DNA from 4 places in the Arthrobacter glycogeni genome. Region 1 is predicted to be linked to each of the others. Evidence: riboswitches for the same ligand, from Rfam matches in the RefSeq annotation. Region 1 holds a riboswitch; each other region holds the start of a gene.

Region 1 (7,634 bases):
CGTTGCCCCAGTTGAAGGTACCGGCCTCGACGACGACGCCGCCCAGGGTGGTCCCGTGCCCGCCGATGAACTTGGTGGCCGAGTGGATCACAATGTCCGCGCCGTGCTCGATCGGCCGGATCAGGTAGGGGGTGCTCAGGGTCGAGTCGATGATCAGCGGCACCCCGGCGTCGTGGGCGATCTTTGCCAGCCCCTGAATATCGGCGATCTCGCCGGACGGGTTGGCGATCACCTCGGCGTAGACGGCCTTCGTGTTGTCCTGGATGGCCGCGGCATAGTCAGCGGGGTCGGTGCCGGGCACAAACGTGGTGTCAATGCCGAACCGGCGGAGGGTCACGTCAAGCTGGGTGACGGTGCCGCCGTAGAGCTGCGACGCGGCGACAATGTGATCCCCCGCCTGGCACAGCGCGGCGAAGGTGATGAATTCGGCGCTCATGCCCGACGCCGTCGCCACGGCCCCGATGCCGCCCTCCAGCGACGCAATCCGTTCCTCGAACGCAGCGACCGTGGGGTTGCCGATCCGCGAGTAGATGTTGCCGTACTTCTGCAGCGCAAACAGGTTGGCGGCGTCGGCCGTGTCCTTGAAGACGAACGACGTCGTCTGGTAGATGGGTACCGCCCGGGCCCCATGGGCCGAGTCAGGAGTGCCTCCGGCGTGGAGGGCGCGCGTGCGGAAACCGAAGCTGCGGTCAGCCATCAGACACCTGCCTTAATCTGGTCGTCAACAATGAAATCTAGGCCCTCTTTGCGGGCGAGGTCCGCTTCGAGCTCGCGGACAATGGGAAGGATGTCTTTGCCGAAGGCTTCGACTTCCTCCTGGAAGTGCAGGTAGCAGGTCAGCATGAGGTTCACGCCGATCTTCTTGTACTCGACGATGCGCTCGGCAATCTGCTCGGGCGTCCCGATGAGCTGGGTCTTGAACCCGTCGTTGTACTGGATCAGGTCCTCGAAGGACGAGTCGGCCCACATGCCCTTGCCGTCCTTGGTGGACGCGCCAGCCTCCTGGACCGCGTCGCGGAACCCTTCGACGGCCGGCTTGTGCGCCTTGGCCACAATCTCGCGGAGGGTTTCGCGGGCCTCCTTCTCGGTATCGCGGGCGATCACAAACCCGTTGAGCCCGAACCTCGGGTGCCGTCCGGCTTCGGCTGCTGACGCCTGCACGCCAGCGACGTTCTCCTTGAACCCCTCGAGGTCCTTCCCGTTGGAGAAATACCAGTCGGCCACCCGGCCTGCGGTTGCCTGTGCCGCCGTCGAGTTCCCGCCGAAAAAGATCTCCGGGTGCGGCCGCCCCGGCACGTCAACGGGTGGCGGGTTGAGGGTGAAGTCGGTGATGTTGTAGTACTTCCCGGCCTGGGAGAAGTTTTGCTCGGTCCAGAGGCCGCGGAGAATCCTGATGAACTCCTCGGTGCGGACGTACCGTTCGTCGTGCTCCAGCCACGGCAGCCCGAACCCGGTGAACTCACTCTTCAGCCAGCCCGAGACGATATTCACTGCCGCCCGACCACCGGAAATGTGGTCGGCGGTGATAATGAACTTCGCGAGGACACCGGGCTGCCACATGCCCGGGTGGACGGCGGCGATCACCTTCAGCTTTTCGGTCGCGCCGAGCAACGCCAGCGAGAATGAGGTGGCCTCATGCTGCTTGTCGGCGCCATACGACGCCGCGTACCGGGTCTGCGAGAGGGCGTACTCGAAGCCGGCATTTTCTGCAATGCGCGCCAGTTTTTTGTTGTAGTCGAAGTCCCAGCTGGTGCGCTGCTCAATGGTCGACACCACCAGCCCGCCGCTCACATTGGGAACCCAGTAGGCGAACTTGAGGGGTTGGGATAGATCAATAGCCATGAAAACCTCCATCGTGCCTGGCATTAGCACCCTAATGTCACTGCCGGGGCAGTGGCCAGGGTTGCTGCGGTGTCAATGAGCCAGATCTCTCGTACCGCTCGGGATGGTCACCACCAGTGTGGCAGCCCCTTCGCGGTAGACCAAGAATGTTGCTCAGCGTTGCAGGTGTCGTCCTCAGTCACATGATGCAGGGCCTTGAGGTCGCCCGAGCTTCGGATCGGTGATCAACCCGGACCGCGGGGGTCAAACTGGAGATCGGTGGGCGGTATGTTCGCCACCGATGCCCACTTTGACCCCGGGACGGCGATAAAGGTCACTGAAACCGGGTGGAAGGTCTCCGGGACGGCCGGAGGATGAGGCGCCGGCCGCGCGCGGGGCGGGGTCACGGTGCTGCCCTCGCGGCCAGGACCGCCGCGATTCCCGGCACGCAGGCCTCATTCTGCAGCGAGGTAGTGTCACCGAGCGTGGTTCCCTCGTACAGCTGGGTCAGCAGCCGGCGCATGATCTTCCCGGACCGGGTTTTCGGGACGTCAGCGACGACGACGACGGCGGCCGGCTTGGCGATCGGCCCGATCACCGTCCCGACGTGGTCCCGCAGGATCCGGGCCACCTCATCCTCGGCCCTTGCCCCTTGTGATGCAGCCAGCACGACGAACGCGGCGATCGCGTGACCGGTCAGCGGGTCGGCGACCGGGCACACCCCGGCCTCGACCACCCATGGGTGGGCCACCAGCGCCGATTCAATCTCGATGGTCGAGAGCCGGTGACCCGACACGTTGAGCACGTCATCGATGCGGCCGAGGATCCAGGTGTCGCCGTCGTCGTCGTACCGGGCGCCGTCACCGGCCAGGAACCAGCCCTGGGCGGCGAACTTCCGCCAGTAGGAATCCAGGTACCGCTGCGGGTCGCCCCAGACGGTCCGGGCCATGGCGGGTCCGGTCTGGTCCACCACAATCAGGCCCTGCACTCCGGGCGGGACTGGGCGCCCGTCGTCGTCGACAATCCGGGTACTCACGCCGGGGAGGGCGCGGGATGCGCAGCCCGGTTTGAACGACGCATCGGTGGGGCGGGGAGACAGGATGGCGGCCCCGGTTTCGGACTGCCACCACGTGTCCACCACCGGCGCGGTGCCGGATCCGAGGTGCTCCCTGAACCAGCGCCAGGCCTCAGGGTTGGTCGCCTCGCCAACGGTGCCGAGGAGCCGGATGCTGGAGAGGTCGTAACCGGACGGTACGCCGTCCGGGAACCAGCCCATCAGTGACCGGATCAGGGTGGGCGCCGTGTAGTAGCTGGTCACGCCGTAGCGCTCGATGATCTCAAAGTGCCGTCCCGGGTGGGGTGTGTTGGGGGTGCCCTCGAAGATTACTTGGGTGGCGCCGTTGGCGAGCGGCCCGTAGATCTCGTAGGTGTGGGCGGTGACCCAGGCCAGGTCGGCGGTACACCAGTGCACGTCGGTGTCCCGCCGGGCCGGGTCGGGGTGGCTGAACAGGTAATCGAAACTCCACGACGCCTGGGTGAGATACCCGCCGGAGGTGTGCACCAGGCCCTTGGGTTTCCCGGTGGTCCCGGAGGTGTACATGATGAACAGGGGAGTCTCGGCGTCGAATGCCTCGGCGGTGTGGTGCGGGGATGCGGCGCCGACGGCGTCATGCCACCAGACGTCGCGGCCCTCGGTCCACTCGATGTCACTGCCAGTGCGGCGGATCACCAGGACGTGCTCGATGCTGGTGGACCCTGACACGGCCTCGTCGGCGTTGGCCTTGACCGGCACCGCCAGGCCGCGACGGTACTGCCCATCGGTGGTGACCAGCAGTTTCGCGCCGGTGTCTTCGACCCGGAACCGGAGCGCCTCGGCGGAGAACCCGCCGAACACCAGCGAATGGACCGCGCCGATCCGGGCGCAGGCCAGGGTGACGACGACGGTTTCCACCAGCACGGGCAGGTAGATGACCACCCGGTCGCCCTGGCCGATCCCGAGGTCAAGCAGGGCGTTGGCGGCGCGGGACACCTCGTCCTGCAGATCAGCGTAGGTAACTGTGCGCCGGTCGCCGGGCTCGCCTTCAAAGTGCAGGGCAACCTTGTCACCCCGCCCGGCGTTGACGTGGCGGTCCACGCAGTTGTGTGCCACGTTGAGACGGCCACCAACGAACCACTCGATCACCGGCACGGTGAGGTCTTCCTCCGCCCCACCCGGGGCGGGGCGGGCCGGATCGAAGGTGTGCACGGTCGACCACTCGGTGGCCCAGTCCAGCCGGCGCGCCTGCCGCTCCCAGAACGCCAGCCGGCCGGTCTCGGTCAACGGGTCGGTTTCCTGCAGGCTCACGCCCATCGTCGCACCGCCCATTTTTCGGCAATCCCCAGGAGCGCGTCGGTGGTTTTGCCGATGACAGCCAGCAGGATGATCGCGAGGAAAATCCTGTCCACCCGTCCATTGTTTTGCGAGTCGCTGAGCAGATATCCCAGCCCCAGGGAAGAGGCGATCAGTTCCGCAGCGACCAGGAACAGCCACGCCTGGGCGAGGCCCAGCCGCAGTCCGGAGAAGACCGAGGGAATCACGGCAGGTAGCTGCACCGTGGTCAGCAGCTTGAACCCGTTGAGCCCGAACGCCCGGCCGGCCTCCACCAGGTTCCGGTCCACATGGCGTAACGCCAGATACACAGTGGTGAAGACCGGGAAGAAAGCCCCGATGAGGATCAACGTGATCTTCGAATCCTCACCGATCTTCATCCAGAGGATCAGCAGCGGCACCCAGGCCAGCGACGGAACGGCCCGCAGCGCGCCGATGGTCGGTGCGAGGAGGGCATCGGCGATCCGCGACAGTCCCACCAGGGAGCCGATCGCCAAGCCCAACGCGGCGCCGAAGGTGAAGCCCAGCAGCACCCGTTGGGTGGAGATGCCAACATGGGTCAACAGTTCGCCGCGCTGTATCAGCTCGACGGCGGCGTTGAACACTGCCGCGGGTGGCGGCACCTGGACGGCGCTGAACAGGCCGGTCACCGAATTCAGCTGCCACACGGTGACGATCAGCGTGGGCAGGATCAGTCCGAGGAGCAGGCGCACCCAGCCGAGCCGCAGCGGACCGGCCTGGGACCATCCCTGGGCCGGCCCACCCCGTTCGGGCTGCGGCTGGGCGGCGCCTGCCGTTGTGAGGGTGGAGCCTGGGGCTGCCAAGGGTGCAAGCCCCTCGGGCCTGACCACTCCCGTAACGCTGTTCCCGGTGAGATAGGGATTCCCGCCGTGGGTCATGAGGAGGCCTCAATCGCTGCGGGGTCCGCGTTACGCACCAGGGAGTCATCAAAGAGGGTGTCCAGTGCTTCATCGACCTGCTCCTGGCTGGAGACGTCACCGGATTCGACGAACACCGGTCCAATCTTCTCCAACACGGCCCGCTGCGCCTCGCCTGGGGCCGGGTCGACGTTGAGGTTGGTGCGGTCGATGATGACCGCGTTGGCGATCTCGACGTCGATTCCCGCCACCTCAGCGAGAATCTCGGCCGTTTCCTCAGGGTTTTCCGTCGCCCATTCGCGGGCCTTCTCGTAGGCGTTCACCACGGTCTGGGCCACCTCGGGGCTCTCCGCCAGGAAGTCTTCGGTGGCGTTGAGAAAGCCGTAGGTGTTGAAGTCGATGTCCCTGAAGAACAGGGTGGCTCCGTCCTGCTCGGCTGAGGCCATGATCGGGTCGAGCCCGGACCAAGCGTCGACCGACCCGTTGGCGAGGGCTGCCCGCCCGTCGGCGTGCTGCAGGTTCTGGACCGTCACCTCGGAGGGATCGATCCCGCCGGCCTCAAGGGCCTGCAGGAGGAAGAAGTAGGGGTCAGTCCCCTTCGTTGCGGCGATCGACTTGCCGCGCAGATCCTCGATCTCCTTGATGTCGGAATCCGCGTTGGTCACCAGAGCAGCCCATTCCGGCTGGGAGTAAATGTCGATCGCCTTGATCGGCGACCCGTTGGATCGGGCCAGAAGTGCTGCCGAACCGGCGGTCGAACCGACGTCGATAGCTCCGGCACGCAACGCCTCATTGGCTTTGTTCGAGCCGGCGGACTGGATCCAGTTGACGGTGATCTTCTCGGCAGCCAGCTCGTCCTCAAGCCACCCCTGTTCCTTGATGATCAGGCTCAGCGGGTTGTAGGTGGCGAAGTCGATATTCAGCTCACCACCGACGGGCCCCGCAGATTCGGCGTCCTCACCAGCCATGCAGCCCGTCAGCGTGAGCGAGGCGACGGCGGCCAGGGACACGACGGCCAGGACGGAACGGCGGGGGACAGGTGTTGGTTTGCGGTTCATGAGGATCCTTCGAGTGGGACAGTCGTCCGAGACGGGTTGTGTGAGACGAGCAGAAGTGAGGTGGTGCAAGTGCGGCGCTGGGTACGGAGAGGCTGCGAAGCGGTGAGGTAGTGGTGCCCGTGGGCAGAGCGGAGAAGAGGAGGACGCGGCCTATTGGCCGGTGACTCCGAGGGAAGCCAGCAACGAGCTGCGCATTCGGCCCAGATCCGCCGAGTTGCGGTTGCGGGGGCGGTGACCGGGCACGGTCAACACTTCGGTAATTGTCGCGCCGGGGCGGTCACCGTCGGCGCCAAGGAGGATGATGCGGTCCGCGAGTTGCAGTGCTTCGTCGACGTCGTGGGTCACGAGCAGCACAGTGGTGGGCTGGGCGCGGTGAATATCGAGCAGGAGGTCCTGCATCTTGATCCGGGTGAGGGCGTCCAGCGCACCGAACGGTTCGTCGAGGAGGAGGACGCCCGGGTTGCGGGCCAGCGCGCGCGCCAGGGAAGCCCGCTGCGCCATTCCGCCGGAGACTTCCCGCGGCCGGTGCTTGGCGAACGAATCCAGTTCGACCAGGTGCAGCAGTTCGGCCACTTTCGCTTTGCCTTCGCTGGCGCTGGAAGCTTTGGGTAGTCCGATCGCCACATTGGCCTGCAGGGTGTGCCAGGGCAGCAGCCGTGGCTCCTGGAAGGCGACGGCGCAGCGTTCGTCGATACCGTGGACTTCAAGACCGTCGATGAGTACCGATCCGGCGTTGAGTGCGTCGAGTCCGGCGACCGCCCGTAACAGGGTGGACTTGCCGCAGCCGCTGGGCCCCAGAATGGCAAGTACCTCGCCGGCCTGAACCTCGAAGTTGATGTCCCGCAGGACGGCGCGGCGGTCGGAGGCGGGGCCGAAGCTGCGCCCCAGGCCGATAAAGGTGATGTCGAGTGCCTGCTTGGTGGCCAGGGAAGTTCGCGGGTGTGGTGATGCCAGAACGCTCATAGAGTCAACTCCATCGGTCCTGGCGGTAGCACCCTACTGTCACCGGTTAACTGTGGGCAGCCGGATGGCCAGGGTTGCTGCGGCTTCATCGATCCAGGTCTCTCGGCCGCTCGGGATGGTCAAGCACTACTAAACCCCTGTACGCCGGTGATGTGCAAGTGTGGGCGTAACAATCAGTTATCTCCGGGCTCCAGGGTGTGGCGGTATCCAATGCTGGGAAGATGCTCGGCGGTCCAGGGGTCACGGGACCGGACGGGCGGAGCCTGCCCGGAACCGTCCCGAACGACGGCCCTGAATACCTGCACCGCGGCAGTAAATATTGCGATCAATGCGAAGGCTGTCATCAGTTCCATACCCTTGATGATCCGCTCGCCCAGAATCGAAAAACAGTGGCGGAAATGACCATGTTCAACAAATTCCTGCCATACTGGTCTCGTGCTGAAAAGTGTTGCGGTGGTAGTCCTCCCGGGCATGGCGCCCTTCGAATTCGGTGTGGTGTGCGAGGTCTTCGGATCAGACCGTACCGCCTACGGGGTGCCTCCCTTC
Region 2 (7,634 bases), on a different contig from region 1:
TCGAAGACCTGGACCTCGAGGACAAGGGTTCCTACGACCTGCTGGCCCGCGGCGACACGCTCGGAGTGTTCCAGCTCGACGGCGGGCCGATGCGCGCCCTCCTGAAGCTGATGCGCCCCGACAACTTCGAAGACATTTCGGCCGTCATCGCGTTGTACCGGCCCGGACCCATGGGCGCCAACTCGCACACCAATTACGCGCTGCGCAAGACCGGCGTGCAGGAGGTGACCCCCATCCACGCCGAGCTGGAAGAACCACTCGCCGAGATTCTGGGGACCACCTACGGCCTGATCGTGTACCAGGAGCAGGTGATGGCCATCGCCCAGAAGGTCGCCGGCTACTCGCTGGGACGCGCGGATATCCTCCGTCGGGCGATGGGCAAGAAGAAGAAGTCCGAGCTGGACAAGCAGTACGAGGGCTTCGCCAACGGCATGAAAGACAACGGGTATTCGGAAGCGGCGATCAAGACCCTGTGGGACATCCTGCTACCGTTCTCCGACTATGCCTTCAACAAGGCCCATTCGGCCGCTTACGGCCTGGTGTCCTACTGGACGGCGTACCTCAAGGCGCACCACCCCGCCGAGTACATGGCGGCGCTGCTCACCAGCGTCGGCGATGACAAGGACAAGCTGGCGATCTACCTCAACGAGTGCCGTCGGATGGGTATCACCGTGCTGCCGCCGGACGTCAACGAGTCGAGCGTCAACTTCACCCCGGTCGGTACCGACATCCGGTTCGGGATGGGTGCGATCCGTAACGTGGGTGCCAACGTCGTGGGCGCCATGGTGGGAGCCCGCACCGAGAAGGGCGCCTTCACCTCGTTCAGCGACTTCCTTCAGAAGGTGCCGGCGGTGGTCTGCAACAAGAGGACCATCGAATCGCTGATCAAAGCCGGGTCCTTCGACTCGTTGAAGCACCCGCGCCGGGCACTCGCGATGATCCATGAGGAGGCAGTCGACTCGGTGATCGTCCTCAAACGCAACGAGGCGGCCAACCAGTTTGACCTGTTCAGTGCCTTCGACGAACCCGGATCGGTGGGCGGACTCTCGGTGGAGGTGCCCGACCTGCCGGAGTGGGAGAAGAAGGACAAGCTCTCCTTCGAACGGGACATGCTGGGCCTCTACGTTTCAGACCACCCGTTGCAGGGTCTCGATGGGATCCTGAGCCAGCACGCCGATTCGTCGATCACGTCAATTATCAGCGACGAGGGGCCGGCCGACGGCGCCATGGTCACCATCGCCGGCATGATCACGTCGCTGCAGCGACGGATCGCGAAGAACAGCGGCAACGCCTATGCCCGCGCCGAGATCGAGGATCTAGCCGGGTCGATGGAGGTCATGTTTTTCGGTCAGATCTACGGTCCGATCGCCGGTGTGCTCGCGGAGGATCTGATCGTCGTCGTCCGCGGACGGCTACAGCGGCGCGACGACGGCGCGGTAACCCTCAACGCCCAGGAGTTGAGCGTCCCGGATCTCAGCGAAGGACATTCGGGGCCGGTGGTCATTTCGATGGCCCACCACAAGGCCACCGAGACGGCGGTCGTCGCACTGCGGGACGTCCTGAGAACCCACCCCGGCACCAGCGAAGTCCAGATCCGGTTGAACAGCAACCGGAAGGTAGAGGTCATGCGGTTGGGGGTCGAACTGCGGGTCAACCCGACGTCGTCGCTCTTCGGCGACCTCAAGGTGCTGCTGGGCCCCGCCTGCCTGGACGTGTAACCGGAACTGGACGTCTGACCGGCCGGTCAGATCTCGTAGTCCAGCGCGGCGGGCTGCCCGTATGCCCCGCCGTGATAGAGGAGGGGGACCCCGGGCGGGCCCACCTCGCCGGACTGCACTTCAGCCACCACCACGGCGTTGTTCTCGAAGGACAGCCGCATGCTGATCCGCCCGATCAGGTGAGCTGCGACGTCGGCCAGGAGCGGTACCCCGTGCGGTCCGGGCTTCCAGTGGTCCCCGTCGAAACGGTCACGGCTCCTCGCGAACCGGTCTGCGAGTTCCCGGTTGGCGAGGCCGAGCATATGCACGCCAATGTAGTTGGTGTTCGCGATTGCGGGCCAGGAGGACGAGGTGCGGGCCATATTGAAGGTGAAGCGCGGCGGGGCCGCGGACAGGGATGATACCGACGTCGCGGTGAATCCGTAGGGTTCTCCTTGATAGACCGCGGTGATGATCGTCACCCCAGCCGGATGGCGGCGGAAGGCGTCTCGGAAGGCTTCCGTCGGGTCAGTGACAGGCTGGTCGGCTGGGTCTAGGGGATCCACGCCCCCCACCCTAGGCGAGGTCCAGTCGACGCATAACTTTGTTAATGTATAAGTCATGCACCCCTCCACTCCTGAAGCCGAGCAGCCCGGCAGTTATCCGCCGCCCGTGTACGCGGTCACCACCGATGACACAGCGGTTCCGCCCACGTCCCTGCTGTGGTGGGTCAGCGCGATGGCGGGGTTAGGGCTCCTGATGGGAGCTGTCTGGTGGTTCGCAGCGCCCGGCGGCGGACTCTACGGCGACCCAGTCCCCGAAGAGGCTGGCCTGCTGCGCGATCTTACGCTGGGCGGTCTCCAGCTGGTGGTCGGCATTGTGGTGGGATGGCTCCTGGTTCAGCGGATGGACCTGGCTGGGGCCTGGCAGCGGATCGGCGCAGCCGTGGGCGGGTCATTGATCGGGTCGGTGCTCGCCGTCGTCGTCGGACAGTGGCTGGGCATGATGTTCGGGGCCGATCCCGAGTTTGTGCTGCACTCGCTGGGCGCGGCAGCTATCTGGCCCGCCGCAGCGGCGCTGGTGGTGTTCATTTCGGCGCTGATCGAGCTGGCCTGGGGCAAACGCCACCCCTAGCTCGCGCCTTAGGTCCCCGACGTCCCGGGAATAGTGCGTGGGGCCAGCCCGTTCCATCAGCCATGAAAGCAATCGTTTACTCCCACACTGGCCCCTCAACCGTTCTCTCCCTCGCCGACCGCGACGTCGCTGCTCCCGGTCCGGGAGAAGTGCGGGTTCGCATCGCCGCCTCGGGCGTGAATCCCACCGACTGGAAGGCGCGCTCCGCCGGGGATGTGGCCTTCGCGGAGCTGGTCCCGAACCAGGACGGTGCCGGGATAGTGGATGCGCTGGGTGAGGGCGTGACGGACGCAGAGGTCGGCGACCGGGTATGGGTGTACCTTGCGGCCCACGGGCGGCCGACCGGGACCGCCCAGGAGTTTGCCGTCCTTCCGGCTGACCGGGTCGTAAAACTACCGGAAGGCATCGATTTTGACGTCGCCGCCAGCCTCGGTGTTCCGGCGATGACGGCGCACCGGGCGCTGACCGTTCACGAGCACGGTCCATCCCGGCTCGCACCGGGCGCCCTTGCGGGCCGCGTGGTTCTTGTCCAGGGTGGAGCGGGTGCGGTGGGTCATGCAGCGATCCAGTTGGCTGTCTGGGCGGGTGCGACAGTCATCGCGACGGTCAGCAGTGACTCGAAGGCAGAGCTTGCCTCCGCCGCCGGCGCGCATCACGTTCTCCGGTACCCCGATGACTCACTGGCAGACCGCATCCTCGGGATTGCACCCGATGGCGTCGACCAGGTGGTGGAGGTGGCTCCGGCCCAGAACGCTAGGCTCGACGTCGAGGTGCTCGCCAACCACGGGAGCATCGCCTACTACGCAAACAACAATGGGGACGATTTCACCACCCCGATTGTTGCGAGCTTTGCGAAGAACGTCCGCTGGCAGGGTCTGCTCCTGTACACGGTGGGATCCTTTGCCCTGCACGCCGCCGCCGAGGACATTACCGCTGCGCTGCGGGCTGGCGCGCTGCCGGTGGGGGAGTCGGCGGGGCTCCCGCTCATCTGGTTCCCGCTCGAGGAAACAGCGGCCGCGCACGACGCCGTCGAGGATGGCGTCACTGGCAAGGTCCTGATCCGCGTGGCCGAGCTAGGCTAACAAAAAAGCGCGCGTTTGCGCAGCTGACTGAGACTGTTCCGAGGAGTGGGAAATGGCGTTCGTGCATCGGGATCTCGTTCGCCGTCTCCTGCGACGCCTGGGACGTGGGCTGGTGCTGGGCGTCTCGGCGGGACTCTTTGTGGGGATCGTTGCTGCCGTGGTGACCTCGGGAGGAACAGACAACGTCCTCCGCAGCGATGTGGGGTGGGGCGCCGGATTGTGGGCGTTCGCCATCGCCTTTCTGTTCACCAGCTGTCTCCCCTCACCCGACGCGGTTGACGGGCCGCCGCAGTACGGTCAACTGCACGGTCCGCGGCCGTAGGTCTGGTCATGTGGCGTCATCAGCTTTAGCAGCAGCGGCGTCAGACCATAGTCTCGAAAGCAGAATCAAGAGCCCCGACGCAAAACCCTGGTTTGTCGGGCGGCAACCCTCCCGCTGTAGCGGGGTGCCCCAGGTGATGATTCGGCCCGATGCGGAACCGCACGGGCAAGTATGGCGTCGCTGAACCGGTTGCGCCTGATGTGCAAGGGGTTGTTCCATGTCCGTCGTCGAATCCGTTGCGGTGCCCACACCCGCAATCCGCATCCGTGACAAGAAGCGTGTCCTCAGTTCCGCCTTTGTTGGCACCACCATCGAGTGGTACGACTTCTACCTGTATGGAACGGCCGCGGCGCTGATTTTCAACACCCAGTTCTTCCCGCAGTCCTCGGCACTCGCTGGCGTCCTGGCATCATTCGCCACCTTCGCCGTGGGCTTCTTCGCGCGACCGGTGGGCGGGATCCTGGCAGGCCATCTCGGTGACCGGATCGGGCGCAAAGCCCTGCTGGTGGCGTCCCTGCTCACCATGGGAGTTGCCTCAACGGGCATTGGTCTCCTACCCAACTACGACAGTATTGGCAGCTTCGCCGTCGTCGGGCTGGTGGCGCTCCGCCTCTTGCAAGGGCTATCGGCCGGCGCCGAATGGGGAGGCTCGGCCCTGCTCTCGGTCGAACACGCTCCACGACACCTCCGCGGGTTCTTCGGCAGCTTCACCCAGGTCGGTTCCGCCGCGGGCATGCTGCTGGCCACCAGCGCCTTCGCCCTCACCCAGCTGGCCATGACTGCCGAGCAGTTTCAATCCTTCGGATGGCGGATCCCTTTCCTGGCCAGCGCTGTACTGGTGATCATTGGGTTGGTCATCCGGCTTGGTGTTGAGGACGCACCCCAGTTTCAGCAGCTCACGGCGGAGAACAACACCGCGAAGGCCCCCATTGCCGAGGTGCTGAGATATCACCGTCGTAGCCTGCTGGTGGCTATTGGTCTCCGGCTGGCTCAACCGGCACTGTTTGTGGTGCTCACCGTGTACCTCCTCGGATACATCAGTTCCCGCCGGGACGATACGACGTCGGGACTGACCGCGGTCCTGGTCGGCTCCGCGGTAGGACTGATCTCGGGTCCGTTCTGGGGGTGGCTCTCCGACCGTTACGGCAGGCGGCCCATCGCCATAGCGGGCACGATTGGTATCGGCATTTTTGTGTGGCCGCTGTTCTGGTTCCTCGATCATGGACCGCTCGTCCTGCTGCCGCTGGTGATGATTCTGGGAATGAACGTCCTGCACGATTCTATTTATGGCCCGCAGGCGGCGTGGTTTGCGGAGCAGTTCCCGTTGCATCTGCGCTACAGCGGAGTGTCGTTCGGCTATCAGGTGGGCACAGTCCTCTCAGGAGGTCTCACGCCGTTCATCGCGGCGGCTCTCCTCAATGGTGGTGGCGGTCAGCCCTGGCTGATCTGCGGGTATCTGACCCTGCTGGCGGCGCTGTCCGCTATTGCCGCCTTTGCCGCGAAGGACCCGGCCCGTGCTTACGCCAAAGACAAGTCAACCCCCGATACTTTCTAGGAGAACAGTGACGAAGTCCATCCTGCTCAACGCCTTTGAAATGCTAGTCCCAGTTCACCAGTCGCCTGGTCTGTGGAGACATCCTGAGGATCAAAGCCGCCGGTACAACGAGCTCACCTATTGGACCTCCCTGGCTACGACGCTGGAAGAGGGAGGCTTCCACGGCATCTTCTTCGCCGATATTCTGGGACAGTATGACATCTACGCCGGGAACGCTGATGAAGCTGTTCGTGGCGGAGTGCAATACCCGATGCTGGACCCACTGCTGATCGTGAGCGCTTTGGCGGCGGCCACCAGCCACATCGGCTTCGGAGTCACCGCATCCCTCACCTACGAACAGCCCTACCTGTTGGCGCGAAAATTCAGCACCCTCGACCATCTCACCAACGGGCGGGTGGCATGGAACATCGTCACGTCCTATCAGGACTCCGCCGCCCAGAATCTTGGATTCACCGAACAAATTCCGCACGACCAACGGTATGACCGCGCTGAGGAGTACATGGACGTGGTCTACAAGCTGTGGGAAGGCTCGGCTGATGATGATGCGGTCAGGGCAGACAAGGCAGCCAACGTCTTTGTTGACCCCGCGAAGGTGCGAGGCATCGGCCACATGGGTGAACATTTCACCGTTCCTGGGCCTGCCCTCACCGAGCCATCACCTCAGCGCACGCCCTTGTTGTTTCAAGCCGGAGCTTCGCCCCGGGGACAGGCCTTTGCTGCGAACCACGCCGAGGCGATCTTCTTCAGCGGCTACTCCACCGAGCTGACACGCAAATGGGTGGACGGCATTCGTGCAGCGCTTGCTGCCCAGGGTCGCGCGCGGGACTCTGTGAAGATCTTCGCGATGGCAACGGTCATTGTGGCGGAAACGGAAGAATCCGCTACGGCGCGGTTGGACGACTACACCCGCTACATTGATCCGCAGGCCGCGCTAGCTCTTTTTGCTGGCTGGACCGGTGTGGATCTCAGCACAGCCGACCTGGATAGCACCCTGGAGTACGTGCAAACCGAGGGAAACCAATCCGCATTGGCCGCCTTTACCAAGCTGGATCCGTCCCGGGTGTGGACGGTCCGCGAGCTGGCGCACTTTGTGGCCATCGGGGGACGGGGCCCGGTCATTACGGGCTCCCCATCGACTGTCGTCGACGAGCTGGAACGGTGGATGGATGAGGGCGACGTTGACGGGTTCAACTTGTCGAACGCAGTGCGTCCAGCAGATCTGGAAGAATTCGTGCGCCTTGTCTCACCCGAATTGCGCCGACGGGGACTGTTGCCGGAGGCCCCGCAACCCGGGACCACTCTCCGAGAAATCATTCTCGGAGAGGGGCCCCGCCTGGCCGATGACCATTACGGCGCCCGCTTCCGCCAAGGATGAGCTGGGCATAATTGGTGTTGTCATCGATTCGACGAGTCGCCGGGCTGAGGCCTGTCCTCGGTCGACGTCGACAGGGCCTCTTCTAGACGTGCCAGCGCGTCCTCATCCGCTGCGAGATGCATCATTCCCTTATCGGTTTGCAGGACGGCAACAGCCCACCCGCGACGCCAGACCCGTGGTTTCCTGATCGGCTCAACCCGGTCCAGGATGTCCAGAATGACGTAGGTCCGTTTGCGGCCGGCTGGCGCAGGCTGCAGATCACCCATTTGAGTCTGGAAATCCATTCCCTGTCCCGTTTGCTGTGCGACGCCGTCATCCCACAGGTCCCGCAACGAGCCGGGCAGGGCATTGGCGAAGCGGATGGAGCAGTCGAAAATCCCGCGATCCGACTCGGTCTGAAGTCGTCGTCGGCGTTCGGCCCCAGCGGGTCGCCCGAGGAGATACAACAGACCAAAGTAGATGAAGAGGG
Region 3 (7,634 bases), on a different contig from region 1:
GATGTCGTTCCTGCAGGACCGCGAGTTCGTCGGGTGAGGGGATCCCCCGCACCACGGTGGCGACGAACCGTTGCGAGGAGGCTTCGCGAGGGGTGGAGAAGACGTCGAACACGTCACCCTGCTCCACGATCCGGCCGCTGTCCATCACCGCCACCTTCGTGGCGAGGGTCTGGATCACGTCCATTTCGTGGGTGATCACCACAATGGTAATGCCCAGTTCCTCGTTGACCCGGCGCAGCAACCGGAGCACTTCGTGGGTGGTTTCGGGATCCAGGGCCGACGTCGCCTCATCGGCGAGCAGGATTTTCGGTGAGGTGGCCAGCGCCCGGGCGATGCCGACCCGCTGTTTCTGGCCCCCGGACAACTGTTCAGGGTAGTTGGAGGCCTTGTCTGCCAGCCCTACGAAGTCGAGGAGTTCAGTGACGCGCGCCCGGATCTCGTCGCGGCTCTTCCCTGCGACGCGCAGGGGGTAGGCGACGTTGTTCCAGACCGTTTTGGCGTTGAACAGGTTGAACTGCTGGAAGATCATCCCGATGTCGAGACGCAGCTTGCGGAGCTGTCTATCCGGGACGTTGGTGACCTGTTGACCGTCGACGATGATGGTTCCGCTGGTGGCCTTTTCGAGGGCGTTGATCAGGCGGACCAGGGTGCTTTTACCCGCACCGGAGTAGCCGATGATCCCGTAGATTTCCCCGGCCTCGATGTCAAGGCTGACATTGTCGATGGCGTGTACCGGGGCGTCGCCGCGGCGGCCCGGCGGGAAGCTTTTGGTGACGCCCTGCAGTGAAATGAGAGGCATGAAGTTCCTTGGTGAAAGACCCTGTGGCCGGCCGGGATCACCGGCCGGCCACAGGAGAGAGAGGGCTAATTAGCCTTGGGCGCGGGTGTCTTCCTCGACGGTGCCGAGGGTCGTCTGCAGCTCCTCGGGGGTGACCTGGAGGAACTCGGCGGTCCCACCCGAGGTCTCCTGAACGGCGTCCTGCACCTCTTGGTTTTCCTGGTAGATACTGACGAGCTTCTGATAGGTCTCGTTGGTTTCCTCGCCGGCGCGGGCTGCGAACACATTCACGTACGCGGCGGCTGCCGGATCGGCCGGATCATCCTGGGCAATGGCATCCTCGAAGTTCAGGCCAGCATCCTGCACGAAGTCGTTGTTGATGATGGCGGCCGCGACGTCGGGCAGCGATGTGGGCGTCAGTGAGGCTTCGAGGGTGGTGACGGTGACCTTGGAGGCCTCCTCGTCGATGTCGTCGATTGTGGAGAAAGCGCTGCCACCGTCGTCGAGCACCACCAGCCCCGCGGACTGGAGCACCAGCAGACCGCGGGCGAGGTTACTCTCGTCGTTGGGGACGGCGACCGTTGAGCCTTCGGGTATTTCCTCCACCGACCCGTACTGGGTGGAGTACAGGCCGAGCGGGTAGATGGCGGTCGAGCCGATCGGGGCGAGTTCTTCACCGCTGGAGACGTTGTAGCGGGCCAGATATACCAGGTGCTGGAACTGGTTCAGGTCCAGTTCGCTTTCGCTCAGCGCGGGGTTGGGTTGCGTGTATTCGGCGAAGTCGATGACCTCAAGGTCGATGCCTTCCTCGGCGGCGGCCTCGGTCAGCAGGCCCCACTCCGGGTCGCTGGCGCCGACGACGCCGAGTTTGATGCTCTCATTGCCGGACTCGGAGCCCTCTGCAGCGCCGCACGCTACGGTGAAGACGAGAAAGGGGACGATGGCGATGGTGAGGAGTTTGCGGGATTTCATAATGATTTCCTTTGAGTGGAGTCCAGCCGGCCGGGGATATTGGATGGGCGCGGCCGCTGGGTCGGCAGATAAGAAGGTGTGCGAAGTGCTGCGAGAACTGCAACGACATTCGGGTGGAGGTGGCTCAGAGGTTACATGCTGGCTCGCTTCAAGATCGCGGGCGGTAGCCACTACGAGCCCTGAATGAGGGTCGGTACCGGGTACGCCGTACTTGCCGTCCGGGGATTTGTTCCGGTGGCCGAATCTTCACCTGAAGCACCCCACTACGGGAGAGGGTTGCTGTTCAACCGGCCAGGGAGCCGTTGGTTGAACTCTTGATTCTGAGATCACGCTAAAGCAGAAATTTTGTCGGGTCAAAACCTTGGCGTTATGGATCGTCATAAAATGCCTTGTCAAGCCCATTCCGTTCATTGACCGGGTCGCCGAGGTGTGAGATCGGGTGGATCCGCCATCAAAGCGCCTGTGAGTCGTCGGAAGTAACTACCCGGCGGAGGGGGTTGGGGTGTTGAGCTTTCGTTCCAGTTCGGTGACGACCGCATCGAGCCCGAGGGTGAAAGCGCTATCCTGACGCCCGATATCCGCGCGAGCCGCCAATGCCCGGGACAGGGCGGGGTGGTCGTGTTCTGATGGTTCCCAGGGCGGTTCAGGGGAGGCTGCGTCAATCGCGGAGCCAAGAACGAGCAGGTCCACGACGGACAGCGCGTCCAGCAGGAGTCCTTCGCGGAACCCAGCCGTCTCAAGGATCTGAGCCAGAGCTTCATAAATTTCCAACGTTGGCTCGTCGTCAACTGATTCGCCAACGAGAGCTGGAATGACCATGGGGTGAAGTCCCATGGCGTGGCGATAGTTGATCGCCCAGCGGCGCGTCTGTTCTTGCCAGCTCCCACCGCCGCGGGGGAAGTCCCCCCGGTCATGCGCATCCTGACTGATGAGAGCACGAATGCCCTCAAGGATCTCAGTCCTTCCTCCCTTCACATGGTGGTAGAGAGAGGAAGGACTAACACCGAGCCGTTTGGCCAGCAAGGGTATCGAAAACTCCCGGTTCTCATCGAACCGTTCCAAGGCTGCCCGGAAAATTTTTCCGCGAGTGAGGATTCGGGTGCTGGGCCTGACCATCGACTTCCTTTGTGGTTGGGAGGAGGCTAAAACACTATGACACTGCGTGCCCGCTCCCCACGACGCATCGCATCGAATGCTTCGTTGACGTCGTCCAGACCGATACGGTTTGAGATCAGCTCGTCCACTGGGAGCTTTCCGGCCAGGTACAGTTCGGCCAGCCGGGGGAAGTCACGCCCGGGGACAGTCGACCCATAATTGGATCCGACGATCCGGAGCCCGCCTTCAGCCAAGGCCAGCCCATCGAAACTGACCGTCTCATCGGCCGGGGGCAGACCAACCAGGACGGCAGTGCCCCCTCGCACGAGCAGCCCGGGCAGCGATTCAATTGTTTCTTTCCGGCCAATCGCCTCGAACGCATAGTCCGCTCCCCCACCGGTGATCTCACGGATCACTTGCTCGGTACCCGAACCCGCGATCACCGTATGAGTGGCCCCGAACCGTTTCGCTATCGCAAGTTTCTCCTCACTCAGATCGACAGCGATAATTGGGGACGCTCCCACCAGGTTCAGTCCCATAATGATGGACAGGCCCACCCCACCGGTCCCGACGACGACGGCGGACTGACCGGGCGCCACCCGCGCGTCGTTGACTACTGCTCCAACGCCAGTGGATACGGAACATCCCAGAAGTGAAGCAACATCAAAGGGCACTTCCGCCGGGATTTTCACCGCAGCCGATTCGGGAACGACCGCATATTCGCTCATCGACCCGACCGCCAGATAGGGAAACACTGGGGCACCGTTCTCCGACAGTGGCGTGCTCCCGTCGGGCAGCACACATTCCTCCGAGCGACTACCAGTGCACACAAAGGCCCTCCCGGAAAGGCAGGCGGTACAGCGCCGGCACGGGTAAAACCAGCTGAGCACCACATGATCCCCAACAGCTACGTCCTCGACGCCCCCGCCAATAGCCTCGACGACACCCGCGCCTTCATGGCCCATCACGGTGGGAGACGGCATCTCCCATTCACCGTCGAGAACGTGCCTGTCGGAGCCGCAGACGCCCGACGCGCCGAGTCGAACCAGCACCGTACCCGGTCCGGGCGCGGCCACGTCAATCCGGATGATCTCCAGAGCGGATCCACTGCCGCGGTGCACCGCGGCACGCGAGCTGATGCTCATGAGTGCGACTCCTTCACATCGGTTGGTTCTGCCAGGTCATAGCCACCAATTCCTCGCCGCTGGTAAAGCGCGACCGCCAGAATCCAATACACGATTCCTCCGACGACGGCGGCGGGCAGCGAAGCGGAAATGACGTTGAACGCGGGTTGGGTTTCGAGGGTGACGGGGTTATAGATCCATAGGTAGAACACAGCGCCTGCAACCACGGCTGCCATGCCAGCCCAGTTCACCCCGCCGGGCAGGTGATAAGCACTCTTGGCTCCGGGGGCATAGAGCTCGGCCAAGTCGATGCGCTGCTTCCGCAGGATGAAGTAGTCAACAATGATTGCCCCGCACATTGAAGCGAGAAATGCACCACTCAGCGTGACGAATAAGACGAATCGTTCGTACATAAACTGGGGGAAAAACGCCAGCAACGCAGGCAATACGAAAAACCCGGCACACAGCCATTTCCAATGCAGACGAGTGAGTAACTGACCGCTGGACTGCCTTAGGGCAAGCACTGTGGAGTAGACAATCGAGGACATGCTGGTGATGTTGGCGAAGCAGATGAACAACAGGATAAACGCACCCAAGAGCGGACCGCCGAAGGGGATCATCCACACCGTGGGATCCGAGTCACCCAGGGTCAGGGCCGCTCCCATGCCGACAATCTGCGCCAGCAGGGTGGCGATGAGCAGTCCACCGTAGGCAGGCCAGATGGCGGCCTTCGGCGACGTGGTCATCCGAGCGAGCGAGCCCATCACCGGGTACCACGAAACGCCGACAGCAACATTGAACTCAACCGCGATCATGAAGTTCAGCTGGGGATCATCGAATGGCGCGAGCGGTGCTGCTTCCAGCAGTGCTGTCCAGGAAGTGTTAAGGACCAGAAAGACCATCAGCAACGCGGTGACGATCAAAAGCCCAGGTGCAATGAACTTGTTCAGACGGCCGATCGTGATGGGGCCGCGGGAGAGGACATACCAGGCAACGCCGAGCGCCACCAAGGCCCCCAAAGTGACCATCAGGCCATACTCATCGAATTCCATCCCGGTAGCAACACCTGCTACCTGGGTTGTGGCACGACCCACCATGATGCCCAGCAGTGACGACCACCCCATCTCGGTGATCAGCACAACTGTAAAGACCAGCACCCCAACCCCCGCTACTCCGAAGACCGGCCGAAGAATGGTGTACTGCTCTACTCCGTACCGTTGGCTGGCTACGGTGCTGGCGAGGACCATAAAACATAGCCCGATCGCATTTCCGATGATCATCGCAGCTACACCCTGCTGGAAGCCCACGAACGAGGCGGTTGCGCCACCCACCAGGAACGCCCATGTCGCGATAGCGAGCGCCACGTTCACCCAGCTGAAGTCAAGTGCGGTCCATACTCGCTCGGATTTCAGCAGGGGGAGGGAACCGAAAGTATTGGCGTTCGTTACTTCTTCCGCAGCGGTGCTTTTAGACCCGGTCACAGGACCATCACCAGCACTCCGAGCAGGCTTATCAGGACGGTGGTGCCCACATACACGGCCAGGTCGTTACGGCTGAGTGCGCGTCGCGCCGGGTCAGCGGCCTCGACGGTGCGAATCACCTCTATACGGCGCTGCAGTTCCTGTTGCACCTGGGCGGAATCTCTGACCACGTCTGCCTCCTCTTCAAATAATCGAATATCTTTCGGTTTCCTGGTTCATGAGAGCCCTAAAGCTGGGCGGTGTCAATAGACTTAATCAAATCTATCCAAATGTGAAGGAGATACCGTGGCTCGGATCGGCGTCTGGCAAGCTACCGGAAAGGTAGCCGAGATTGAGGAGAATCTGGCGCGGTTGGATCAGATGGCAGCTGACGCGGCTCGCCAGGGGGTGGACGTCGTCGTCACTCCTGAGCTGTTCGTCACCGGCTATGCGCCGGCACGAATGTGCGCTTCTGACGGCAAGGCCGTGCGCGAGCAGATAAGCGACATTGCCCGGCTTCGTCAGATCGCAATCGTCGGGTCCAGCGTCGATGACGAGGATGGGCAGCGTTATATCAGCGCCTCGTTTTTCGACGACGAAGGTTCCGAGCGGACCCGGTATCGCAAATCTCATCTGTTCGGACCCGAGGAAAAGTCAGTTTTCCACCCTGGTGTCCAACCCCCGCGGGTGTTCGACTATGCAGGCCTGCGATTGGCGCTGGGAATTTGCTACGACGTCGAATTTCCGGAGTTTGTCAGAGCCGCAGCACAGGGCGGCGCCGACGCGCTTCTCGTTCCCACGGCGGTGCCGTTCACGGGTGATGTCGACGGCTTACCAGGAGACCGGACATATAACGCGGAACGCATTTCCACCCTCATGGTGCCGTCCCGCGCGCTGGAAAACGGCATCTACGTGGCGTATGCCAATCACACGCCGCCGCACTTCACCGGTCTGAGCTGCATCGCCGGTCCGCACGGAAATTTGTTGGCAGAGGCTCGCCATGCTGAGGTGCTGATCATGGCGGACGTCGACGCCGAGGAGGTGCGGCGTGCCCGCCGCATCAACACGTACCTCGATGATGTGAAGGACGCTTACCCCACCTCTGGCGCTCCCTCAGCCACTTTGACGCAAGACCCCACCGCCGAGGGGTGAAATCTGGCGGATCCGGGCGCTCGAATCCGCCGAGTCGCCCGATCTGACTTCTCAACGGAAGGTGGGAGGGGGCTGGGAGGTAGGGGGTTGGGGGTTAGCCCTTCGCCTTCGCGGCGGCCTTCGCTGCCCGCTTTGTCTCCCGTACCTTTGTCAGGGATTCCGGATCCACAATGTCGGCGACGGATCGGTAGCTGCCCTTCTCGCCGTAGGCTCCGGCAGTCGTTCGCCAGCCGTCGCCGTCGTACCCGTACTGCTTGCCAAGCAGCGCGAGGAAGATCCTGGCTTTCTGTTCCCCGAACCCAGGCAGCGCCTTCAGTCGCTTGAACACTTCCGCGCCGTTGGGGTCGTCCCGGGTCCAGATCTGGGAGGCGTCGCCGTCCCAGTCTTCGAGCAGTGTGGCACAAAGAGTCTGGATGCGCGCCGCCATGCTCCCCGGATAGCGGTGGACGGCGGGCGGCGTCCGGCACAGCTCCGCGAAGGCATCCGGATCGTGACCGGCAATCGTAGCAGCGTCGAACGCACCGAGCCTGTCCCTGATCTTCGCGGGACCGATGAACGCAGTTTCCATGGCCACTTGCTGGTCCAGCAGCATCCCGATCAGCAGGGCGAGCGGCTCCTCGGAGAGTAGCCGGTCGGCGTCGGGGTCGTCGGTGATGTTCAGGTGCGCAGTCATGAACCCCAGTTTAACGCGCGAACCCCCGGCAGGAGTAGCTCCTGCCGGGGGTTCGCCACTGCCAAACGCTAGTTCAGCGTTGAGGTGTCGATGACGAAACGGTAGCGGACGTCCGAAGCCAGGACGCGCTCGTAGGCCTCGTTGATCTTGTCAGCGGAGATGACCTCCACCTCGGCACCCAGGTGGTGCTCGGCGCAGAAATCCAGCATTTCCTGGGTTTCGCGGATGCCACCGATCAGGGACCCGGCGAACGACCGGCGCCCACCGATCAGCGCGAAAGCGTTGACGGGGAGCGGTTCGGCTGGCGCACCAACGTTGACCAGCGCACCGTCCAGGTCCAACAGGCCGAGGTAGTCGCTGATGGGAAGCGACGCACTGAC
Region 4 (7,634 bases), on a different contig from region 1:
ACCAACTGCTGGGCATCTTCTTCGCCCTGATCCCGGTCTTTCTGGTTCTGTTCCTGCTCACTGAGCCCGGCAAATCGGCGTTCCGCACCCTGGGATTCACCTTCAGCAAACCAAAGGTCGACTTCGGATTGGGCTTCGGTCTTGCGACTGTGATCGGCGCCGGAACGCTGGGTGTGTATGCGGCGGGACGTGCGCTGGGAATCACGACGGCGATTGAACCCGCTGCGCTCGACGCCTACTGGTGGACGGTGCCCGTCCTGATCCTTTCAGCGGTGCGCTACGCGGTGCTTGAAGAAGTCATTGTAGTGGGCTACCTGTTCCACCGGCTGCAGCACCTCGGCTGGTCGACTCCGGTGATCATCGTCACGAGCGCCGTACTTCGAGGAAGCTATCACCTGTACCAGGGCTTCGGGCCGTTCATCGGTAACTTCATCATGGGTGTGGTGTTCGGCTACGCCTACACGAAGACCAAACGGGTGATGCCATTGGTGATAGCCCACGCTGTCCTCGATATTGCCGGGTTTGTGGGCTTCGCCCTCTTCGGCCCGGCGATTGGAATCGGCGCGTAGCACCATACCCCGCGGCACCCTCGACGGGCCGATAAAAACAGCTGGCTAGATTTCCACCAGGCCATTGTCCGTCTGGAAGGTTACCGACATGATGCCGGGGGTACCATTCGGCGCCACCCAGTGCACTGCAACGCCATCAAGAGGCTCGGTGGCGGGGGTGCCCAGCCACTCGGCGATCCGATCGGGGGAGCCTGCGATCGTCAGTGAATCGAGACGGGCCGACGCCGGTTTCGCCTGCGACGGATGAAGTGCCTCGGTACCGTCATCCCACCGCAGCATATAGGGGACCTGGGGGTCGGCGATGAGCCCCTTGATCCCAATCTGCTGCCAGGTCAGTTCTTGCCCATCAGGGAACTTGCGGTTACCTGGCACGGCGCTCCGCCCCAGCCGCTGCTCAAACGGGGCCAGATCGTCTACCGCGACGCACCAGCCCATCCATCCGCCACCGGCTTCGGAACGGGCTCGAACCGCCTGCCCGAAGGGAGCTTTGTCGGAGGCGGGGTGATTCAGCACTTCAACCACTTCCAGGTACTGGCCATTGAGCATCGGGAAGATCATGTTCCTGGTGCCGAAGCGGGGGTGCACACCGCCCTTTACGGGATCCACGCCGAGGGCATCAGAAATCCTCCCAGCAGTCGCTACGAGGCCGTCGGGTTCACAGGCATATGAGACATGGTCCAAGCGCATGGCCCTAGTTTGGCACTTTGTGATCTGTGTCTCGACTTAGGGTACCCTTACCTTATCTTCGGGCCACAGAGGTTCACATATTTGCGCCCGAAGGTTCTTTTCGGGTTATCTAGGAACAGGTCACGAGTGCCAGCACGGAGCGGAACGCCCGCTCCACCAAGCCCCGGCTTGCTGGACGGCAACCCTCCTTCGCGGCGGGGTGCCCCGGGTGACGACCGGGCGGCGGGCAAGGTGTCAGGCGCAAGCGCTAACTCCGAGGCGGGCAATACCAGTGGCAACTATTCACACGACGCAGCAGGACCCCGGCCCAGGGGCACTTCATGCCGTCCAGTCAATCCCTGGAGAGTGTCCCGACGGCGTCCTCCGCACTCTCAGCCTCGGGGCCTTCACCTGCGAAACCGGGGGACACCTCCCCAACCTGACGCTCGCCTACGAGACCTGGGGCGCCCTCAACGACGACGGATCCAACGCCGTCCTGATCCAGCACGCGCTAACCGGCAGCACTCACGTCGCCCGGGGCGATTCGACCGAGGACGGCTGGTGGGACCAGCTGGTCGGCCCCGGAAAAACCATCGACACCACCCGGTATTTTGCCGTGTCCATCAATATGCTCGGCGGGTGCTATGGGTCCACCGGTCCGGCCACCGCCGATCCCGACGGCATCCCCTGGGGCTCACGGTTCCCCTACCTCACGGTCAGGGACTCGGTCCGCGCTGAGGCGCTCCTCGCCGATGCCCTGGGTATCGGGCAGTGGCATTCGGTAGTCGGCGGATCACTCGGCGGGGCCAGGGCACTGGAGTGGGCCCTCCAGTACCCAGACCGGGTCCAGCGCTGCGCGGTGATTGCCTGCACCGCGGCCAGCTCGGCCGAGCAAATTGCCTTTGCCCAGGCGCAGCTTCGATCCATCCGGTTGGATCCCGGCTTCGCTGGCGGTGACTATTACCCGGGCCCCGGGCCGGTCGACGGACTGGGTCTGGCGCGACGCATCGCCCACATCACCTACCGGTCCGAACCCGAATTGGAGCACCGGTTCGGCCGGGCCGCCCAGGGCAGGGAGACGCCTTTCGGCTCGCCGGATCCTGCGGCCCGCGGTCGCTACCAGGTGGAAAGCTACCTGGATCACCAGGCCGACAAGCTCGCGGAACGGTTCGACGCCAACAGCTACGTCCTGCTCACCGAAGCCCTCATGGGTCACGACGCCAGCCGCGACCGGGGCACCCTGCAGGACGCCCTCGGCCAAGCCAGCGCCGAGTTCTTCATCGCCGCAGTGGATTCGGACCGGTTGTATTACCCCAGCCAGTCCCATGTCCTGGCGGCGGCGCTGCCGGGTGAGGTACCCGTGCATATGATCAGCTCACCGATCGGCCATGACGCTTTCCTGACCGAGATCCAGCAACTCGGCGGACGGCTGCGGGAGGCCTTCTATCCCGCGCCCTGACGCGAGGTCGCCATCGTCGTGGCCGGTGATCCAGGCAGGGTAGGAGCCTAGCCCCCGATGCCCGGCGGTATCCCCGGACCAAAAATGGGGGCAGCGTCGGGGCGTTTGGCCAGGATCCCGTCCCCGGAGGACTGGCGCCGCAACCGGCGCAGTACCCAGGGTACGAAATAAACCTTGGCCCACACCAGATCCTCCGTCCGGGCCGCGCGCCACCTCTTGGGGGGGAGCGGCTGCGGCTCAAGGGGCATCAGGGAGTGGGGCACGGCGAGGGTTTCCAGCACCATCATGGCGATGGTGTGGTGTCCCAGCGGCGAGAAGTGCAGCCGGTCGCCGTCCCACATCTGCGGGTTCACCAACTGGCGCAGGGCCCACATATCGGCGATCAGCGCGTCGTGGTGAGCGGCAATGATCCTGAGGTTCTCGTTATAAATGGCGGTCCTGGACCGGAAGTTGCCGAGCACGGACTCGCGGGCGTCCGGGCCGGCGAACAGCACCACGGTCGCGTGATCGGCACGCAATGCCCCGACGGCATCATCCAGGCGCGCCGCCAACAGGTCCGGGTCGCCGCCCGGGCGGATCAGGTCGTTGCCGCCAGCCGAGATGGTGATCAGATCCGGTTTCAACGCGAGCGCCGGCCCCACCTGCTGAGCCACAATTTCGTGCAGCAACCGGCCGCGGACGGCGAGGTTGGCGTAGGCGAAATCCTCATGGCCCCTGCTGAGTTCTTCGGCCACCCGGTCGGCCCACCCCCGGTTGCCGCCCACGCTCCCGGGATTCGGGTCCCCGATGCCCTCGGTAAAGGAGTCGCCCAACGCCACATACCGCGTCCAGGGGTGGGGAGTGGTGTTCTGCGCAGGATGGGACTCCGCGGGTGGGGATAGGTTCCGGCTCATCCCCCTATCCTGTAACAGACGGTCACCGAACGCGACCCCCGACCGCTACCCCCGCTGGGTGCCGCCGGCCGGTGCGTGCCAGAATACTCCAATGACCCTTTCGGAAACGCCCCACCCACCAGCCGCCGAGCAGCCCACCGCGACGGCCTGGGATCCAGTGGTCCTCTGGTCGCGCCCCGAAGCGGAACGGCAGGGCACAGCCCTGCTGGTGATGTTCCACGGGCACCTCGCCAACGAGGAGGACCTGATGGGCCTGGCGGACCATCTGCCATCCGATCTCACGGTGGCGTCGGTCAGGGCGCCGCACGTACAGGGGCCGGGGTTTACCTGGTTTCCCCTGTCGCACGACACCGGATATTCGGTGGACCTCGTGACCGACTCCGTCGCCCGGGTGGTGACCTGGCTGGACTCGGTCAAGGGCGCGCATACCAGCGTGTCGTTGCTGGGGTTCTCCATGGGAATGGCCGTTGCGACCAGCCTGCTGCGCCACCGCCCGCGGGACTTTACCGCCGTCGTCGGCCTCTCAGGGTTCGCGGTTCCCGCGGAGGGGAGCCCGTTCTTCAACGACGAGGACGCCGCTGCCCACCCGGTGCCGCTGTTCTGGGGCCGCGACCAGGAGGACCCGGTCATCACCGCCGACCGAATTGAGTTCACCCACCGCTGGGCGGTCGGCCACACCACCCTCACCAAGGTGCTCTACGCCGGGATCGGCCACAGCATCAGCATGCGGGAACTGGCGCACGTGAAGGAATTCATCGAGCTCACCGTGTTTGGGATCGAGCCGCAGCCTAGCCGCGGGTAATCCGCACCGACGCACCATTGACTGTGACCACATCGCCGGGATGGAGCTGGGCGCCGCGCCGCTCCTCGATCGCACCATTGACCTTCACGAGCCCGTTATCCACGAGTTCCTTGGCCTGGGCGCCGTCCTCGGCCAGGTGGGCCAACTTCAACAGTTGGCCCAGCCGGATCATGTCATCGGTGATCTGGACGGTGTCGCCTACGGTCGGGTCAACTTCGTGGGATTTGCTCATGGGACCATTCTGCCCGACTGGGACCATCCTGCCCGAACCGCTGGCTGACAGGACATCAAGCCCTGCCAGTACCAGGCCGTTGATCAAGCTGCCATAGGATCAATGGGTGTCACACCACCCCCGGCTTCCCCTGGTCCTCGGCCTGCTGCTCGCCGTCACAGCCGGAGTAGCCATCCCCCTGCAAGGCCGAATCAACGGCGCCCTGGGCACCCACCTCAACGACGGCGCCGGCGCCGCCCTGGTCAGTTTCACCACCGGGCTGGTGGTGATGGTGCTGATCACCTGCGTGTTGCCCGGGGGGCGGGCCGGTTTACGGCAGATCCTCCCCTCCGTGCGGGAACGACGCTTCCCACCCATCTATTTGGCAGCCGGAACCATCGGAGCCTTCTTCGTGTTCTCCCAGTCCCTGACCATCGGGGTGCTGGGCGTGGCACTTTTCACCGTGGCGGCAGTGATGGGGCAGACCCTCAGCGGGCTGCTGGCCGACCGTGCGGGAATCGGTCCGGCCGGCAAACGACCCCTGACCACGATGCGGCTAATCGGGACAGCGCTCGCCGTCGCCTCGGTGGTGTGGGCCGTGTCGCCACGGTTTGGTGCCACCGGCGACCTGCAGTCCTGGCTGATACCCGTCCTGCTCCCGGTGCTCGCCGGGTTCCTGATCAGCTTCCAGCAGGCCATGAACGGCACCGCGGCGGTCCACTACGGGACCCCCATCATCGCCACTTTGGTCAACTTCATTTCCGGAGCCTCGGTACTGCTGGTGGCGTGGCTGATCAAGACACTCATCGCCGGGCCGGGCGAGGCGCTGCCCACCGAGTGGTGGTACTACCTCGGCGGCCCCCTGGGGTGTGTCTTCATCGGGCTCGGCGCGGTGCTGGTGCGTAGCATGGGGGTACTGCTTACGGGACTGGGCATGATCGCCGGACAGTTGGTGGGTTCGCTGGTCCTCGACCTCGCGTTCCCCACCCCGGGCACGGTGGTGGAACTAGCCACAGTGGCAGGACCCATCCTCACCCTCGTCGCCATTGTGCTGACCACCCTGCCTTGGCCCAGACGTGCCCTGCGTTTCCGCTAGGACGACGGTCCCCGGCCCAGCGGCGACGGCTCCCGACGGGCCCCGCGCGACCGCGGCGGGGGCTCCTCGGTAGGCTAGGGTTGTACCTTCGATTCGAGCAGGCATCGGCCCATCACCGGACCCGTGCCCTGGCTCATTCCCTGAGCCAGTTCCTGCCGGACACCACCACGGACCGCACCCAGCGGCCTGTAGAAATGGAGAACCACAGTGGCCAAGAACCAGTCCGCACTCGACCCCATCATTTCCCTCGCGAAACGCCGGGGCTTTGTCTTTCAGGCGGGGGAAATCTACGGTGGCTCACGGTCGGCCTGGGACTATGGTCCCCTCGGCGCCGAGCTGAAGGAAAACATCAAGCGCCAGTGGTGGCAGTCAGTGGTGCGGGGGCGCGACGACGTCGTCGGCCTCGACTCCTCGGTGATCCTCCCGCGCAAGGTGTGGGAAGCCTCCGGTCACGTCGACGTGTTCAGCGACCCCCTGGTGGAATGCCTCAGCTGCCACAAGCGGTTCCGTGCCGACCACCTCGAGGAAGAATACGAGGAGAAGAAGGGCCGTCCCGCCGAGAATGGTCTGAAGGACATTGCCTGCGCCAATTGCGGTACCCGCGGCGAGTGGACCGAGCCGCAGGAATTCTCCGGCCTGCTCAAGACCTACCTGGGTCCTGTCGCCAGCGAGGAGGGCATGCACTACCTGCGGCCCGAAACCGCCCAGGGCATTTTCGTGAACTTCAACAACGTCCTCAACACTTCCCGGAAAAAGCCGCCATTCGGCATCGGCCAGATCGGCAAGAGCTTCCGCAACGAAATCACCCCGGGCAACTTCATTTTCCGGACCCGCGAGTTCGAGCAGATGGAGATGGAATTTTTCGTCGAGCCCGGCACCGACGACGAATGGCACGAGTACTGGATCAAGACCCGCCTCGACTGGTACACCGACCTCGGCATCAAGGCCGACAACCTGCGCCTGTTCGTGCACCCGCTGGAAAAGCTCAGCCACTATTCCAAGGGCACCACTGACATCGAATACCGGTTCGGGTTCCAGGGGTCGGAGTGGGGCGAGCTGGAAGGCATCGCCAACCGCACCGATTTCGACCTGTCGACCCACTCGAAGCATTCGGGCACCGACCTGAGCTACTTCAATCAGGGCACCAACGAGCGGTACACGCCGTACGTGATCGAACCCGCCGCCGGCCTGACCCGGTCCTTCATGGCCTTCCTGGTGGATTCCTATACCGAGGATGAGGCACCCAACGCCAAGGGCGGTGTCGACAAGCGCACCGTCCTGAAACTGGACCCGCGCCTGGCCCCGGTCAAGGCTGCCGTCCTGCCGCTGAGCCGCAACGAGGACCTGTCGCCGAAGGCCAAGGATCTCGCCGCCCAGCTGCGCCGGACCTGGAACATCGACTTCGACGACGCCGGTGCCATCGGCCGACGCTACCGTCGCCAGGATGAGATTGGCACCCCGTTCTGCATCACCGTTGATTTCGACACCCTCGACGACCAGGCGGTGACCATCCGCGAACGGGACACCATGGCCCAGGAGCGGGTATCACTGGACAAGGTTGAGGGCTACCTCGCCGCCAGGCTGATCGGCTCCTGATGGCGTTGCACTACCGTGAATGGCGCGACGGCGACGACCTGGAGCTCATCCAACTATGGGGTGGACCCGAAAACGCCCAGGTAGAGCAGGCCAGGGCATTGTTCCGTCCGTCCTCCAACCACCCGTGGCTGCGCTGCATCGTGGCCGAGGACATTGTCGGTACCGATGCGGGGGTTCCCGTCGCGGCGGCGTACGTCTTCGAGCCGAAGCTCCACAATCAGAGGCTGTGGGCCTACGTCGAGGTGGCAGCCGACCACCGGCGCTCGGGCGTCGGGTCAACCCTGTTGGGAATGCTTCGCAACGAGGCCAGCGGCTCGCCGTCGGGCGCTACGAACCTGCGGG

What was found. Region 1 has a riboswitch for S-adenosylmethionine ahead of sfnG (dimethylsulfone monooxygenase SfnG). Riboswitches for the same ligand answer to the same signal wherever they lie in the genome.
Region 2: another riboswitch for S-adenosylmethionine. It lies ahead of ACX80G_RS16635 (MFS transporter); the one in region 1 lies ahead of sfnG (dimethylsulfone monooxygenase SfnG).
Region 3: another riboswitch for S-adenosylmethionine. It lies ahead of ACX80G_RS06200 (MetQ/NlpA family ABC transporter substrate-binding protein); the one in region 1 lies ahead of sfnG (dimethylsulfone monooxygenase SfnG).
Region 4: another riboswitch for S-adenosylmethionine. It lies ahead of metX (homoserine O-acetyltransferase MetX); the one in region 1 lies ahead of sfnG (dimethylsulfone monooxygenase SfnG).

What each region holds. Positions count from the first base shown of each region.
Region 1 covers NZ_JBTNDV010000003.1:135,167-142,800, reverse strand. The annotation lists gene ACX80G_RS04500 (O-acetylhomoserine aminocarboxypropyltransferase/cysteine synthase family protein) at 1-697, opposite strand, end outside; gene sfnG (dimethylsulfone monooxygenase SfnG) at 697-1,842, opposite strand; SAM riboswitch class I at 1,848-1,952, opposite strand; gene acs (acetate--CoA ligase) at 2,225-4,186, opposite strand; gene ACX80G_RS04485 (ABC transporter permease) at 4,162-5,088, opposite strand; gene ACX80G_RS04480 (aliphatic sulfonate ABC transporter substrate-binding protein) at 5,085-6,125, opposite strand; gene ACX80G_RS04475 (ABC transporter ATP-binding protein) at 6,276-7,088, opposite strand; gene ACX80G_RS04470 (hypothetical protein) at 7,262-7,441, opposite strand; gene ACX80G_RS04465 (GlxA family transcriptional regulator) at 7,524-7,634, shown strand, end outside.
Region 2 covers NZ_JBTNDV010000020.1:38,143-45,776, forward strand. The annotation lists gene dnaE (DNA polymerase III subunit alpha) at 1-1,718, shown strand, start outside; gene ACX80G_RS16615 (flavin reductase family protein) at 1,745-2,263, opposite strand; gene ACX80G_RS16620 (hypothetical protein) at 2,319-2,831, shown strand; gene ACX80G_RS16625 (NADPH:quinone reductase) at 2,894-3,913, shown strand; gene ACX80G_RS16630 (hypothetical protein) at 3,966-4,235, shown strand; SAM riboswitch class IV at 4,299-4,413, shown strand; gene ACX80G_RS16635 (MFS transporter) at 4,453-5,790, shown strand; gene ACX80G_RS16640 (LLM class flavin-dependent oxidoreductase) at 5,798-7,165, shown strand; gene ACX80G_RS16645 (hypothetical protein) at 7,186-7,634, opposite strand, start outside.
Region 3 covers NZ_JBTNDV010000004.1:151,768-159,401, forward strand. The annotation lists gene ACX80G_RS06195 (methionine ABC transporter ATP-binding protein) at 1-799, opposite strand, end outside; gene ACX80G_RS06200 (MetQ/NlpA family ABC transporter substrate-binding protein) at 869-1,750, opposite strand; SAM riboswitch class IV at 1,953-2,070, opposite strand; gene ACX80G_RS06205 (TetR/AcrR family transcriptional regulator) at 2,231-2,866, opposite strand; gene ACX80G_RS06210 (alcohol dehydrogenase catalytic domain-containing protein) at 2,893-3,990, opposite strand; gene ACX80G_RS06215 (purine-cytosine permease family protein) at 3,987-5,450, opposite strand; gene ACX80G_RS06220 (hypothetical protein) at 5,447-5,620, opposite strand; gene ACX80G_RS06225 (nitrilase-related carbon-nitrogen hydrolase) at 5,736-6,581, shown strand; gene ACX80G_RS06230 (HhH-GPD-type base excision DNA repair protein) at 6,676-7,254, opposite strand; gene ACX80G_RS06235 (NAD(P)-dependent alcohol dehydrogenase) at 7,323-7,634, opposite strand, start outside.
Region 4 covers NZ_JBTNDV010000010.1:120,593-128,226, forward strand. The annotation lists gene ACX80G_RS12030 (CPBP family intramembrane glutamic endopeptidase) at 1-569, shown strand, start outside; gene ACX80G_RS12035 (VOC family protein) at 615-1,256, opposite strand; SAM riboswitch class IV at 1,375-1,509, shown strand; gene metX (homoserine O-acetyltransferase MetX) at 1,591-2,694, shown strand; gene ACX80G_RS12045 (SGNH/GDSL hydrolase family protein) at 2,742-3,587, opposite strand; gene ACX80G_RS12050 (alpha/beta hydrolase) at 3,679-4,389, shown strand; gene ACX80G_RS12055 (RNA-binding S4 domain-containing protein) at 4,376-4,621, opposite strand; gene ACX80G_RS12060 (DMT family transporter) at 4,728-5,696, shown strand; gene ACX80G_RS12065 (glycine--tRNA ligase) at 5,904-7,292, shown strand; gene ACX80G_RS12070 (GNAT family N-acetyltransferase) at 7,292-7,634, shown strand, end outside.